Regions from separate parts of the Actinacidiphila sp. ITFR-21 genome, predicted to be linked through region 4. Evidence: riboswitches for the same ligand, from Rfam matches in the RefSeq annotation. Region 4 holds a riboswitch; each other region holds the start of a gene.
The links. A riboswitch is a leader RNA that binds a small molecule or an ion and turns the genes downstream of it on or off. The one in region 4 is predicted to bind cyclic di-AMP.

Region 1: linked by a shared signal. The riboswitch ahead of RLT57_RS18715 (C40 family peptidase) and the one ahead of RLT57_RS12360 (M23 family metallopeptidase) in region 4 are both predicted to bind cyclic di-AMP.
Region 2: linked by a shared signal. The riboswitch ahead of RLT57_RS10040 (transglycosylase family protein) and the one ahead of RLT57_RS12360 (M23 family metallopeptidase) in region 4 are both predicted to bind cyclic di-AMP.
Region 3: linked by a shared signal. The riboswitch ahead of RLT57_RS24715 (M23 family metallopeptidase) and the one ahead of RLT57_RS12360 (M23 family metallopeptidase) in region 4 are both predicted to bind cyclic di-AMP.

Annotation. Positions count from the first base shown of each region.
Region 1 is NZ_CP134605.1:4,241,550-4,245,279, forward strand. It holds gene RLT57_RS18710 (C40 family peptidase) at 1-69, opposite strand, end outside; gene RLT57_RS18715 (C40 family peptidase) at 498-1,583, opposite strand; cyclic di-AMP (ydaO/yuaA leader) riboswitch at 1,589-1,744, opposite strand; gene RLT57_RS18720 (NlpC/P60 family protein) at 1,897-3,024, opposite strand; gene pcrA (DNA helicase PcrA) at 3,449-3,730, shown strand, end outside.
Region 2 is NZ_CP134605.1:2,263,396-2,267,125, reverse strand. It holds gene RLT57_RS10045 (transglycosylase family protein) at 1-781, shown strand, start outside; cyclic di-AMP (ydaO/yuaA leader) riboswitch at 1,152-1,295, shown strand; gene RLT57_RS10040 (transglycosylase family protein) at 1,301-2,008, shown strand; gene eno (phosphopyruvate hydratase) at 2,234-3,514, shown strand.
Region 3 is NZ_CP134605.1:5,522,182-5,525,911, reverse strand. It holds gene RLT57_RS24720 (GntR family transcriptional regulator) at 158-832, opposite strand; gene RLT57_RS24715 (M23 family metallopeptidase) at 1,168-2,094, opposite strand; cyclic di-AMP (ydaO/yuaA leader) riboswitch at 2,110-2,262, opposite strand; gene RLT57_RS24710 (M16 family metallopeptidase) at 2,466-3,730, opposite strand, start outside.
Region 4 is NZ_CP134605.1:2,835,134-2,838,863, forward strand. It holds gene RLT57_RS12355 (hypothetical protein) at 1-153, shown strand, start outside; gene RLT57_RS12360 (M23 family metallopeptidase) at 501-1,586, opposite strand; cyclic di-AMP (ydaO/yuaA leader) riboswitch at 1,599-1,735, opposite strand; gene RLT57_RS12365 (N-acetylmuramoyl-L-alanine amidase) at 1,990-2,655, shown strand; gene RLT57_RS12370 (DUF4240 domain-containing protein) at 2,628-3,260, opposite strand.

The DNA of each region.
Region 1 (3,730 bases), 1.4 Mb from region 4:
CGTGCAGGCCACGCGGGACACCGAGAACCGGGTACCGCGTAAGTGCGGGTCGCGACTGTGTGAGGCCATGGCGGCCGTCACTCCTTCCGGGGATGCCGTCCGGGCGGCCCGGCCGGCCCTGGAGGAACGGCCGGGGGTCCGGCGGCGTCCGCACGGGGGACGGAGACGCCGCCGGACCGTCGGCGGGGCGGCCGGGCCGTCGCGCAGGCGACGGCCGTAGGGTCGGCCACCCGCCGACCGACGCTAGCCCCGGCCGGGGCGCGCCGCCCGGATAGACCGGGACTGCCCGGTATCGGCCGTTGCCGACCACAACCGACCGGTGTCCGACGGGTGACCCGCCCGTATGCGTATCCGCTCTGACCGGTCACCCGGTCACCCGGCCGCACGGCCGCCTGATCACCCGGACCCCGCTCACCCGGCCGCCGGCCACCCGCTCACCCGGTGACGGCACCCCGGCCCGGCCGGGGCAGGGCGCGGGGACGACGGCTGCGGGCCGGTTACGCGATGCGGCGGGCCGCGGCGAACGGCATCCAGCTCATCGGGGCGATCTCCACGACCGCGCCGGTGTGCGGGGCGTGCACCACCTCGCCGTTGCCGAGGTAGATGCCGACGTGGCTGATGCCGGAGTAGAAGAAGACCAGGTCGCCGGGGCGCAGGTCCGACTCGGAGACGGCCGTGCCGTCCGTCACCTGGTCCCAGGTGGTGCGGCCGATGGTGATGCCGGCCGCGCGGTAGGCGGCCTGGGTCAGGCCGGAGCAGTCGTACGCGTTGGGCCCGGTGCCACCGGAGACGTACGGCTTGCCGCGCTGCGACAGGGCGAACTGGAGGGCCGCGGCGGCGCGCCCGGAAGCGGGGCCGCTGTAGGTACTGACCGCCGACGAGGAGGACGAGGAGGACGAGGAGGAGGCCGACGCGAACGTGGTGGACTTCGGCGGCCTGCTCAGCGCGGCCAGCTTCGCCCGCTGCTCGGCGTTGAGGCTGTTCAGCAGCTTCTGGGCGGTGGCCAGCTTCGCCGAGACGTTCTTCTTCTGGGCGGCAAGCTTCTTCTGCGCGTCGGTCAGCGCCTTCAGGCTCGCGGTGGCCTGGGACCGCTGGATGTTCGCCTGCTCCTGCTGGACCTGGAAGGTCTTGAGTGCCTGCTCCTGGGTGGCCGAGACCCGGTCCATCATGTGGGTCTGCTCCAGGAACGACTCCGGGCTGGACGACAGCAGCAGCTGGGTGCTCGCGCCCATGCCGCCCTCGCGGTACTGGGCGGTGGCGAACTGCCCCAGCACCCGGCGGGTCTCGTTCATCTTCTGGGTCTTCTGCGCGACCTGCGTCAGCAGCAGGTTGGCCTTGGCCCGCTGCGTGTCGGTCTTCTCCTTGGCCTGGTCGTACTGCTGCGTCGCCACCTCGGCCTGCTGGTTGAGGGTGTCGATCTGCTTCTTGACCTCGCTGATCGAGGGCTTGGCGGGCGCCGGGGCGGCGCTCGCGCTCTCGCTCAGCAGGGTGACGGACGCCAGGGCCGCCGCCGTCACTCCCACCGCGGCGCGCGGGGCGGCCGAGGCGAGTATGCGGGTACGCGGCTTGCGGTGCGACGCCAAGGAGGCGCTCCTTCCATGGGCCGCCGACCGGGTTAGCTGACGGGTTCGGGCGGGAAGTCGCCCTACGGTCCGGACACCTGTGCGGGTATCCGTCCCGATTCACCCCAGTTGGTGCGTGGGTCCCCGGCTCCGGCCGAGGCCGGATTGAGCGGAGGCGACGCGCTGCCGGCACTTTCACCGACGGAAAGCAGGCCGCCTAGCGGGACACCGTAACCAAGTTCTGCACCACTTGGGAAGATTGGATCGCAATGTGACCGAAATCGCTTTGTGACCTTACCGGTTGCGGTCGTCGCGACCGGCCCGACCGGTCACCTCAATACGGGCGGACCCCGGCGTAAAACGGCATTTCGGTGATCGGGGCGATCTTGACGACCGTGCCGGTGTGCGGGGCGTGGATCATCTCGCCGCCGCCGATGTAGAGGCCGACGTGGCTGACGTCGCTGTAGAAGAAGATCAGGTCCCCCGGCTGGAGGTTCGCCTCCGAGACCCGGGTGCCGACGTCGACCTGGTCGTAGGTGGTCCGCGGCAGCGACACCCCGGCAGCCTTGTACGCCGCCTGCGTCAGGCCGGAGCAGTCGAACGAGTCCGGTCCCGTCGCCCCCCACACGTACGGTTTGCCCAGCTGCTGGTGCGCGAAGGCGATGGCCTGCTCGGCGACCGAGGAGTTCACCGGCGTCGTCGGCGCGTCCGCGCCCTTCGTAGCGACCGCCTCGGCCGCCGCCTCCCGCGCGGCCTCCTCCTTCGCCGCTAGCGCCTTCGCCTTCGCCTCCGCCTCGGCCTCCTGCCGGGCCCGCAGCGCCGCCAGCCGTGCCTTCTCCTGCGCGGTCAGGCTGTTGAGCAGGTGCTGCGCGGCGCCCAGCTTCCGCTGCACGGCCGCCTTCGCCGCCTTCAGCTCCGCCTGCTGCGCGGTGAGCGCGGCCAGGCTGCCGGCCGCCGCCATCCGCTGCCGGGCCGCGTCGGCCTGCTGCACCCGGAACGTCGCCACGGCCCCCTTCTGCCGCTCGGCCATCACACCGGTCAGGTGCACCTGGTCCAGCAGCGCCTGCGGGTCGGCCGAGAACAGATAGCGGCTGGCGGTGTCGCCGCCGTCCCGGTACTGCGCGGCGGCGTACATCCCGAGCACCCGGCGGGACTCGTTGAGCGCCTGCGTCTTCCTGGCGGCCTGGGCCAGCAGCTTGTTGACGGTGGCGCTCTGCCGGTCCGTCTTCTCCTTGGTGCCGTTGTAGTGCTCGGTGGCGACCTCGGCCTGGTGGAGCAGGGCGTCCACCTTCGCCTGCACCGCCGCGACGGACGGCTGCGCGGGTTTGCCGGGCGCCGGGGCGGCGCCCGCGCTCTCGGCCAGCAGCGTCACGGTGGCCAGCGCCGCCGTCGTGAGCCCCACGGCCGCCCGCGGGCCGGAGGAGCCGAGTATCGCGGTACGGGCCTTACGGTGTGTCGCCATGGCGGGCGGACTCCTTCCGGGCGCTCTGCCTGGTGCGGCACCGTAGCCAAAGCGCGGGGCCGCTGGGAAGGGGCGTGTCCGATAGGCCCGATACCTTTTCGTCATATCGCGCCGAGCGGTCCGGCCGTCACGGAGGGTCGCGACGGCGCCACCGCCGGGCCGCCGCGGAGGTGACGGCCGCAGGCCCGGCCGGAGACGTGCGGGCGCGGCTCGGGGAAGGGGGCCGTGCGTGTCGGCGGGGGCGCCCAGGGTCCGTCGGGTGGGTCTTCGCGGCGTCGCGGGCCCCGGTACGGCGCGCCTGCCGCGTTCCCGCCGGTCGACGACACACCACGCCGCCTCCCTCCCCGGCTGTGCCCGCGCGCGTTTCGGACCCCGCTCCTCGACCCGCGGAGATCCACCCGACAGGCCCTAGACTCGGGAAGCGATGAGCAGCCTCTTTGACGACAACTTCCTGGCCGGTCTCGAAGCGGTCCACGGCCCCGCCGGCGGCCCGGCGGCAGAACCGCCGGAGCCGGACGACGGACCGGACGGACCGGGTGCCGAGGACGTGCCGCACGACCTCTTCGGCGACCGCTTCGACGGCCCGCCGCCCCACGACGCCCACTACCGCGACGGCGCCCCGCGCCCGGCCACCGACCCGGCGCAGCTCCTCGAAGGGCTCAACGAGCAGCAGGCCGCCGCCGTCGAGCACGCCGGCGGTCCGCTG
Region 2 (3,730 bases), 570 kb from region 4:
CCAGATAGCCGTGGCCGAGAGGATGCTCACCGAACTCGGCCCGAACGCCTGGCCGGGCTGCGAGGAGGGCACCGGCCTGCTCCAGGACCCCGCGACACCCGACCCGGGCTCCTCCCCCTCCCCCCAGCCCGCCCCGGCCCAGCCCGGCGAGCACCCGCCCGCCACGACGCCGCCCACGCCGCCCTCGGGGGCCGCCACGGACCCCGCGACGCCCCCGGTGGCGCCGACCGCCCCGGCCACCCCCGGCGCCCCCTCGACGGCCGCACCGGGCGACCCGGGCGACGGCGGCACCGGCCCGAGCGCCCCGCCGGTCACGCCCGCCGTCCCGGCGGCGCCGACGGCCCCCGCCGGCACCACGCCGCCGCCCGGCCTCCCGGACCCCGGGGGCGCCGCCACGCTGGCCCCCACGGACCCGACGGGCGCCCTGCCGACCGCGCCGGACGCGGGCAGCGGAGCCGGCAGGCACGCGAAGCCGTACAGCCCCACCGACGAGGAGCTGGCCGCCCGCGACCAGGCCACCCGGACCCAGGTCTTCTCGGTGACCGACACGGACTCCGCCGCACCGTCCGGCCCCGCATCCACCGATACCGCCAACAAAGGTGAGGATCCGGGCACTTCACCCGCCGGTCGGTACACCGTGGGCGCCGGCGACTCGCTCTCGGGAATCGCCACCGCCCAGCACGTCGACGGCGGCTGGCGGCAGCTCTACCAGGCCAACCGGCAGTCGATCGGCGAGGACCCGAACCTCATCAAACCCGGACAGATCCTCAATCTTGGCTGAGAAAGCGGCGGTTGACGGCTGGCCGACAAACCGGACGTACCGCCCGTCCCTTCCGGTCGAAGATGTGACAAGCCTCTCTTCGGCCGCTGTGACCGCCCGCTTGCAGGCCGCTGATATCGGACGCCGTGACCTGCGGCTTCGTCGACCGGCCGAGTGGGCGGGCTCAGTTGGCGACCCGATCCGGGATGTTTGTCCTATCCGCCCACCTGTGCTTAACGTTCTGTCGCTCGCCACAGCGGGCCCCGTTGGGCAGAACGCCGAGTCCTGCCGCCGTCCGACGGGAACAGCCGACGCGAAAGCGCCGCAGGCAGGAGCGGGGGACCCAAGGTCTTCCGCCGGACCCGGCCCGTACGCCGCCCGCAGCACCGGACAGCACACCACGCTGCGCAACGTACGCACGGCCGGGACCGGCTTGGGGTGAAGCCGAGATGGCCGTATGAGCAGGACGCGGCCCGGCCGGGCAACTCACGCCCGAACCCGACAGCTGACCTCGCAGGCGTCGGTGAGGACACAAACATCATGGGTAAGCACCGTCGTGCCTCCAAGCTCGTCCGACTCGCCTCGTTCGCCGGAGTCGCCGGCACCGCGATCGCCATTCCGCTGATCGGCGCCACCTCGTCCTCCGCCGCCTCCGTCGCCACCTGGGACGCGGTCGCGCAGTGCGAGTCCGGCGGCAACTGGTCCATCAACACCGGCAACGGCTACTACGGCGGCCTGCAGTTCTCGCAGTCCAGCTGGGAGGCGGCCGGCGGCCTGCAGTACGCCCCGCGCGCCGACCTGGCCACCAAGGACCAGCAGATAGCCGTCGCCGAGAAGCTGCTCGCCATCCAGGGTCCGGGCGCGTGGTCCTGCGCCTCGGCCGGCGGCCTGACCGCCGGCGGCCCGGCGCCCGACATCAACACCGGTGGCGGCTCGTCGTCTTCGACGTCCTCCTCCTCGTCCTCCTCGTCCTCTTCGTCCTCCTCGTCGTCGGCGTCCAGTACCACCAAGGCCGCGCCGGCCCCGGCGAAGAAGACCCACAAGGCCGCCACCCACCACCGGGCGGCCACCCACACCGTGGTGCGCAAGGGCGACGGCGAGTACACCGTCGTCCGCGGCGACTCCCTCTCCGGCATCGCCGCCGCGCACGGCGTGGACGGCGGATGGAAGAAGCTGTACGAGCTCAACCGCGACATCGTGCACGACGCCGACCTCATCTACCCGGGCCAGCACCTGCACCTGAGCTGAGCCGGGCGCCGGTCCCCGAACGGCCGAGCCGGTCCGGCCGAACTGCGGACGGACGGCGGTCGAAGCCTCCTGACCATTCCGGCCGGGCACGCCCTCCCCCTGGCGTGCCCGGCCGGGGCATTCCGTTCCAGCCGCCGGGCCGAGCGCCGGTCCCGGCCCTGAAGCCGGTTAGGCTCGTCCCGACATAGACGAGAAGACTTCGAAGACACCGCAGAAGGAGACAACGTGCCGTCCATCGACGTCGTCGTAGCCCGGGAAATCCTCGACTCGCGAGGCAACCCCACTGTCGAGGTCGAGGTCGGCCTCGACGACGGCAGCACCGGCCGTGCCGCGGTCCCCTCCGGCGCCTCCACCGGCGCTTACGAGGCCCTGGAACTCCGCGACGGTGACAAGAACCGCTACCAGGGCAAGGGCGTCGAGAAGGCCGTCCTCGCCGTGATCGAGCAGATCGGTCCGGAGCTGGTCGGCTACGACGCCACCGAGCAGCGGCTGATCGACCAGGCGATGTTCGACCTGGACGCCACTCCCGACAAGTCCTCGCTCGGCGCCAACGCCATCCTCGGCGTCTCGCTGGCCGTCGCCCACGCCGCCTCCGAGGCGTCCGACCTGCCGCTGTTCCGCTACCTCGGCGGCCCGAACGCGCACGTGCTGCCGGTCCCGATGATGAACATCCTCAACGGCGGCTCGCACGCCGACTCCAACGTGGACATCCAGGAGTTCATGATCGCGCCCATCGGCGCCGAGTCCTTCTCCGAGGCGTTGCGCTGGGGCGCCGAGGTCTACCACACCCTCAAGGGCGTGCTGAAGTCCCGCGGCCTGTCCACCGGCCTCGGCGACGAGGGCGGCTTCGCGCCGAACCTGGAGTCCAACCGGGCCGCCCTCGACCTCATCGTCGAGGCCATCAAGCAGGCCGGCTACGTCCCCGGCCAGGACATCGCGCTCGCGCTGGACGCCGCAGCCTCGGAGTTCTACAAGGACGGCAAGTACCAGTTCGAGGGCGGGGAGAAGTCCGCCGCCCAGATGACCGAGTACTACGAGGAGCTGGTGGCCGCCTACCCGCTGGTCTCCATCGAGGACCCGCTGTTCGAGGACGACTGGGCGGGCTGGAAGGTCCTCACCGACCGGCTGGGCGCAAAGGTGCAGATCGTCGGCGACGACCTGTTCGTCACCAACCCCGAGCGCCTGCAGAAGGGCATCGACACCGACACGGCCAACGCGCTGCTGGTCAAGGTCAACCAGATCGGCTCGCTGACGGAGGCACTCGACGCGGTGGAGCTGGCCCAGCGCAGCGGCTACAAGTGCATGATGTCGCACCGCTCCGGCGAGACCGAGGACGTCACCATCGCCGATCTGGCCGTCGCCACCAACTGCGGCCAGATCAAGACCGGCGCCCCGGCCCGCTCCGAGCGCGTCGCCAAGTACAACCAGCTGCTGCGGATCGAGGAGATCCTGGACGACGCGGCGGTCTACGCCGGGCGTTCGGCGTTCCCCCGCTTCAAGCGCTGACCGCACCGGCCGTCCCGGCCGCGCGGCTCCTTGCGTGCCCCCGCCTCCCCGTGTCCCCGCACCCGGTCCCGTACCGTGGGCGGGGACGTACGGACCCGCGCACGCGCGGGTGCGGCGGCGGGCCCGCGGACGGCGGACCCGCGCGGTCGCCGCGGACCACACGCGGACCACACGGACAGGCCGGATCCGCGGATACCGGTGCGGCGAGGGGAGTGA
Region 3 (3,730 bases), 2.7 Mb from region 4:
GCCCCCGCGACCGACGATTTCCGGCACCGCGGCGCCCGAACCCGGAACGCGGGCAGCGCAATACAGCGGGACCGGGCAATCCCCCATGGATTGCCCGGTCCCGCTTTTCAGGATTTACGGGAGCCGCAATTCTACGACCTTGTATACGGTGCGTTTGTTAAGCGCGGCGGCGCGCTGCGTTTACGGGATGTTTCAGGATCCTCACCGCGGCGGCCCTCTCCACGTGCACGGCGGCCAGTCGGCGGGCCCGCTCGGCGTCCCCGCGGGCGATCGCGTCGACTATCCCGGCGTGCTCCTCCCACGACTCCACCGCACGCGTGCTGCCGCCGTCCCCGTACACCCAGGCGATCTTGTGCCGCAGCTGGGTGAGCAGCGCGGCAAGCGTCGAGCTGGCCGACGCCTGCGCCAGCGTCTCGTGGAACCAGCCGTCCAGCGACGGGAGGTCGGACAGCTGCCCCTGCACGGCACGCTCCTGGCCGAGCCGGACCAGTCCGCGCAGCACCTTCAGATGCGCCTCGGTGCGGCGCTGGGCGGCGCGGGCGGCGCCCAGCGGTTCCAGCAGTCCGCGGATCTCCAGCAGGTCGGCGGCCTCCTGCTCGGTCGGCTCGGCGACCGAGGCCCCCGCGTGCCGGCGGGTCCTGACGAACCCCTCCGACTCCAGGGTGCGCAGCGCCTCGCGCACCGGCACCCGTGAGACGCCGTAGCGCTGCGCGAGCAGCTCCTCGGTCAGCCGGCTGCCCGGCGGGAAGAAGCCGCCGACGATGTCGTCGCGGATGGCCGTACACACCACCTGGGCCGAGATCCGGCGCCCCGCGCCGTCCGCCCCGTTCACATCCGGCTCCGCATCGCAGACTCCGTTTCCTTCCCCGTATTGTGCCGGACTCTATTCCAGCACACCCGGAAATGGGAAAGCACCCCTGGAATTCTTTGTTTGTTTTTGGACAGGAGGGGTGCTATCGGACGGCCGGGAGCGTCCGGAGACGGCCGAAGACGTCCGAGCGCCCCGGCGCGGCGGACCGGGACGCTCGGATCCGGCGGTACGGGGCGGTGCGGCCGGTTCAGCCGGTACGGACAGGTTCGGACAGGTTCGGACAGGTTCGGACTGTCGCGGACGGACTCGGACGGACTCGGACGGACTCGGACGGGTCCGAACTGGCCCGGCCGGGCTCAGATGACGACGCCGTGCGAGGCCAGGTACGCGACCGGGTCGATGTCGGACCCGTAGTCGGGGGTGGTGCGCACCTCGAAGTGCAGGTGGGGGCCGGTGACGTTGCCGGTGGCGCCGGAAATGCCTATCTCCTGGCCCTCGGTCACCGTCTGCCCCGCGGACACCAGCGGCTCGGTGAGGTGGCCGTACAGCGTGTACTTGCCGTCGGCGTGCTTGATGATCACGTCGTTGCCGTAGGCGCCGTCGGCGCCCGCGGAGACCACCGTGCCGACGGCGACCGCGTGCACGGGCGTGCCGGAGTCGACCAGGAAGTCCACGCCGGTGTGCGAGCCGCTGGACCACAGCGAGCCGGAGGCCTGGTAGCCGGTGCCGACGGAGGCGTCGCCGACCGGCTCCATCCAGCCGGTGGCGGTGCTGCCGGCCGTGCCGCCGCCGGTACCGGAGGCGGACGCGGCGGGCAGTGCGGTCCGGGTCTGCGACCGGCTCGCGGCGGGCTGTTGCGCGGCCCGCGCGGTGGGCGCCTTCGCCGCGGCTGCCGCCTCGGCCCTGGCGGCTGCCCCGGCCTTCGCGGCCGCCTTGGCCTTGGTTGCCGCCTTCGCCTTCGCCTCGGCCCTGGCCGAGGCCAGGGCCTGCCGGACCCTGGCCGTCGCGGCGGCCTTCGCCTTCGCGGTGTCGGCGGCCTTGTACTGGCCCTGCTCCTGCGTGGTGAGAGTGCGGACCAGGGCGGCGGTGTGCGCGTTCAGGGCCCGGGTGAACGCGGCGGGCTGCGCCGCGGCCTCGGGGGCCGCCCCCGGGGAGGCCATCGCGGTGGCGCCGATGGCGCCACCGGTGGCCAGTACGGCGACGCCCGCCAGGGTGGCGGCGGTGCGGACCGGGTGGGTGCGGCGGTGCTTCCCGCTGTGCGCGGGCAGGACTTTGAACGCCATGAGGAGGCGTCGCTCCTTTCCTTCCTTCTCGCCTACCGGGTTAGCTGACGGGTTCGGAGCAGGAAGGTCTCCTACGGGGCATCCGCCCGGGCGGGCGGGTGGCCGCGATTCACCCCAGGGACGTGGGTCCCCGGCTCCCCCTCACGGGGGACTCGGCGATGTACGGGTGCGCCCGGTCGGACCGGGCGCCGCTGCCGTCCACGGGCAACGTGCGCCGACGCTAACCGCGCGGTCAGCCGTACACCAAACAGATCAGCCGATATGTAGCGCACGCCACACACCGCCCGGCGGGGCGCAAAACGCCCGGAACCCCGGTGCCTGTGGGGCGACCGGGGTTCCGGGCGGAGGAGGGGGCGGCTGCGCCGCCGGGTTCAGCCGACCACGGTCAGCGGGCCGATGCCCAGCTCGCGGACAGGCTCGGCGATGGTGGCGGCGTCACCCACCAGGACCACCACCAGCCGGTCTAGCGGGAAGGCGCTGACCACCGCGGCGGTCGCCTCCACGGTGCCGGTGGCGGCCAGCCGGGCGTACAGCTCGGCCTGGTAGGTGTCGGGCAGCTCCTGCTCGACCTGGTCGGCCAGGGTGTCGGCGACGGCCGCGGCGGTCTCGTAGCGCAGGGGCGCGACCCCGACCAGGTTCTGCACCGCGACGTCCCGCTCCTCCTCGGTGAGGCCGCCCTCGGCGAGGGTGCGGATCACCTGCCAGGCGTCCGCGAGCGCCGGGCCGGTGACCTCGGTGGCCACCGAGCCGCTGATCCCCAGCAGCGCGGCGCCGGTGCCGTCCGCGGACGTCAGCAGCACCTGCGCGAAGGCCCGCACCCCGTAGGTGTAGCCCTTCTCCTCGCGCAGCACCCGGTCCAGCCGGGAGGTCAGCGTCCCGCCCAGGCAGTAGGTGCCGAGCACCTGCGCCGCCCAGACCGGGTCCTGGCGGTCCGGGCCGGTACGGCCGACCAGCAGCTGGGTCTGCACCGCGCCGGGCCGGTCGACGACCACCACCCGGGCGGTGTCGTCGGAGGTGATCGCCGGGCGCGGACGCGGCTCGGCCTTGTCCCCGGTCCAGCGGCCGAGGGTGTCGGTCAGCAGCGCCGGCAGGTCGATGCCGGTGAAGTCCCCGACGACCACGGCGGTGGTGGTCGACGGCCGCACGTGCGCCTCGTAGAACGCCCGGACCGCGGGCGCGTCGATGCCGCGGACGGTCTCCTCGGTGCCCTGGCGCGGCCGGGAGCAGCGCAGGTCGGCCGCGAAGAGCTCCTTGTACAGCGCCATCGCGGCGCGGCGGGCCGGGTTGGCCAGCTCGTGCGGGATCTCGTCCAGCCGGTTGGCGACCAGCCGCTTGATCTCGCTCTCGGCGAAGGCGGGCGCGCGCAGCGCCTCGGCGAGCAGGCCGAGCGCCTTGTCGAGCCGGGAGGCGGGCACTTCGAGGGAGACCCGCACCCCCGCGTGGTCGGCGTGCGCGGACAGGCTGGCGCCGCACCGCTCCAGCTCGGCGGCGAACTCCTCGGCGGAGTGCTCGTCGGTGCCCTCGGACAGCGCCCTGGCCATGATGGTGGCCACGCCCTCCAGGGCGGCGGGTTCGGCGTCCAGCGGCGCGGCCAGCACCACCTCGACCGCGATGACCCGCTGGCCGGGCCGGTGGC
Region 4 (3,730 bases):
GGCGCCGCAGCCGGCCTCACCGGCGCCTACCTCGCCGCTTTCGCGGGCGCCCATCCGCTGGCGAAGAAGGTCGGCTCGTGGCCGGCGGTGTTCGCCGTGGCGGGCGGCGTGGCCGCCGCGTCCTGGGCGGTCGCGGGCCGCGGCGGGGAGTAGTGCGGGGGCGCTCCGCGGGCGGACGTTACGGGGGTGGGCGGCAACGAGTGCCGGTACGTACGCCGGTTGCGCGTCCCCCAACACCGGGGCGCCCGGCTCCGTACGGCTGACGCGCCCGGCTCCGTACCACCGCCCGTACGGCTGACGCGACCGCCGCCGCCGGCGCCACGCCGCCCGGCTCGCGCCGCCCGGTCCACCGGGTCACTGGGCAAAGCAGTGCCGGCGGCGGCTCAGCGCCCACTGCTCTGGCGCAATGCCCCGCGCCCCGCGCCCCGCGCCCCGCGGCCCATGCCCCGCGGCCAGCGCAGGCACCGGCCCGGCCCCGCGGCCAGCGGCCCCGCGGACCGTCAGACCTCGACCCCGTGCTGTCCCAGCCACGGCAGCGGGTCCACCGCGTCGCCGCCGCCGGGCCGTACCTCCAGGTGGAGATGGGGGTTCGGGACGTTCCCGGTCGCGCCCACGCGGCCGATCGTGTCGCCGGTGGTGACCGGGCCGGCGGTGACGACCATCGTCGAGAGGTGGCAGTACCACACCTCGGTGGCGTCATCGAGGGTGACCACGACCCGGTAGCCGTAGGAACCCGCCCAGCCGGCCGAGCTGACCGTGCCGCCGTGGACGGCGTGCACCGGGGTGCCGGTCGGGGCGTCGAAGTCCTGGCCGACGTGGATGTTGCCCCAGGGGTCGGTCTCGCCGTAGCCGGCGGTGAGGGTGTAGCAGCTGACCGGCTTGAGGTAGGAGGCGGCCAGGCGGGTGAGCCGGTCGGCCTCGGCCTGGGCGGCGGCTTCCGCGTCGGCCTTCGCCTTGGCCTCGGCCGCGGCCTTCGCCGCGGCGGCCTGCTCGCGGACCTTCCGCGCGGCCGCGGCGCGGGCGGCCTGTTCGGCTGCGGCCCGCTCGGCGGCCTCGCGCTCGGCGCGGGCGACGGCCTCGCGGGCCTGGGTGGCCTCGCCGACGACGCGGTTGAGCAGTGCCTCGCCGGGGTCGGGCACCCGGGCCGCGTGCTGCGCGGGGGTTTGCGGCTCGGCGGCGGGCTGCGCGGCGACCGCCGCGGCGTCGGGGGCCGCGGCCGCGGCGGGCAGCGCGTCCGGTACGGAGATCGGCGCCGTCACGGCGCCGTCGGGCGCCGCGACCGCCGTGGCCACCCCGCCCGCGCCGACCGCGGCCATCGCCGCCATGCCGAGGACCGCGGACCCGCGGGACAGGTTCCGCTGCCGGGGCACGGGCACGGCGGCGGGGAGCGGAAGGGGGAGCGGCTGCGGCGCGCCGCGCGGGTCCCGGGCGGCCGGCTCGCCGGCGGGGAAGCGGTCGGGAAGGCCCGCGGAGTCGGTCAGGCGGGCGGGAAGGCCGCCGGAGAACTCAGCGGGGAACTCGTCCCACTCCCGGGCCGGTTCGGCCTCGGGCCGGGCAGGTGCGTAGGCAGGCTGGTTCGACGCCACGGCGGGCGCACTCCTTTCCTTCCCTCTCGCCTACCGGGTTAGCTGACGGGTTCGGAGCAGGAAGGTCTCCTACGGGCCTGGTCGCTGCCCGATTCACCCCAGATGTTGGGTCCCCGGTTCCCGCGGACGGGATTCGGCAAGCGCACGGTGCCGCCTCTTACGGCGGTGGTGACGACCGCGCTGCGTTATCAAACGTTAATAGAGCCAGGCAGGTTTTCCAAGCGGAATCGGAGAGTTGGCGGCGATCATCAATCGGACACCAGCTACCCATCAGGGATGAACACGACGCACGGTGTCACCCAGCAGTGACGTGAGCGTGTGTCAGTTGTTATGCGCACACCACTGGTCGGCTACACTGAGTGAGCAGATATCGACGAACGGTACGGCGAGGGAGGCGGCAGCGATGACCGTACGACCGGAGGCCCCCGGGGAGCCCGCCGGGGAGCGGCCCGCCCCCACCGGGCCGGCGCACCCGGCCCGCCGCTCGCTCCTGCGCGGCGGCCTCGCCCTCGGCGCCGCCGGCGGCGCGGTCCTCACTGGCGCGCTCTGGGGCGGCGAAGGCAGCGCGGACGCGGATCCGGCGGTCGACTGGCCCGGCGCCGCCTGGGCCCCGGCCAGCACCGCCAACTACACCGCCTCGGACCGCCCTTCGGCCTACCCGGTCGAACTGGTGGTGATCCACGTGACCCAGGAGACCTTCGCCGACACCGTCCGCCTCTTCCAGGACCCCGCGCACGCCGCCACCGCGCACTACGTCGTCCGCTCCGCCGACGGCGCGATCGACCAGTGCGTGCGCGAGCACGACATCGCCTGGCACGCGGGCAACTGGGACTACAACACCCGCAGCGTCGGCATCGAGCACGAGGGCTGGGTCGACGACCCCTCGTACTTCACCACCGCGCTGTACCGCTCCTCCGCGCGCCTGACCGCCGCCCTCTGCGACAGGTACGGCATCCCCAAGGACCGCGACCACATCATCGGCCACCACGAGGTCCCCGGCGCCGACCACACCGACCCCGGCCCGGCCTGGGACTGGACCGGCTACGTCCGCCTGGTCAACGGCGGCTGACCGACCGAGCCGGAGCCGAGCGGGAACATCGCGGTCAGCCGCGGCAGCCGGCGCGCAGACTCGGCCTCGTCGAGCACCGACCAGCGGCTCCCGGCCGGGGTGAGACCCGGCGGGTTGCGGGCGGGGGTGCCGCGCAGGGCGCGGACGTCGGCGTAGAAGGCGTCGCCGCAGTCGTCGAAGCCGCCGACGAGCTCCTCGTAGGCCGAGGGCGCGAGGTAGCCGAGGGACTCCCACTGGGGCCAGGCGTCGTCCGTCCAGGCCGCGCGGGGGCAGCCGGACAGGCGCAGCACCTCGGGCGCGTAGGCGAGCACGTCGGCGTCGGTGAGGGCGGCCTCGAAGACCGGGCGGCCGAGGCCCACCATCCAGAACTGGAAGTGGCAGAAGGTGTCGTCGGAGCACCACCCGCCGAAGACGCGGTCGGCGGCGGCCCACAGGTTCCAGGTGCACGCCTCGCCGGTGACCTGCTCCAGGCACGCCTGGAACGCGATCACGTCCGGCGGCGGGAGGCGGAGGAGCGCGTCGCGGAGCCATGCGTCGCGCTGGTCGCCGCTGAGCCCCCGGCGCCGGCAGTCCGCTATGAGAGTCCAGAAGGGATCGGTCTCCATACCGGCGACTATGCCAGGGGACTGAGACAGAGCCCCCGCAGTTCCACCTGCTGGACGTTCGGTCGGCGGTCAGCGGGGAGGGCTGTCCGGTACACGCTCCGGGGCCGGTTCCGGGCGGATTCGGCCCCGCCCGGACACGGGTCCGCGGTCGGCAACTCATCGGCCGGACAGCGGAGTTGCGGGTCGCCGGCTTCACGTCGGCGACGGTCCGGCCGGGCCCCGGCACCGATACGGGCGGCTGTCGCGGATGTCTGTTTCTGTGCACTGCGGCGCCGGACGCCGCCTGCCGCCGGGTCGGCGGGCGGCGGGCGGCGGGCGGCGGGCGGCGGGCGGCGGGCGGCGGGCGGCGGAAAGCAGCGGAAGACGCGGTCGGCCACGGCCGAAAACGGTGGTCGCCGGGCCGGAAAGGTGCAACGCGGCTCTTGACCGCGGGCAGTGCCGCACTGCAAGAATCCGTGTGCCATTGGTTG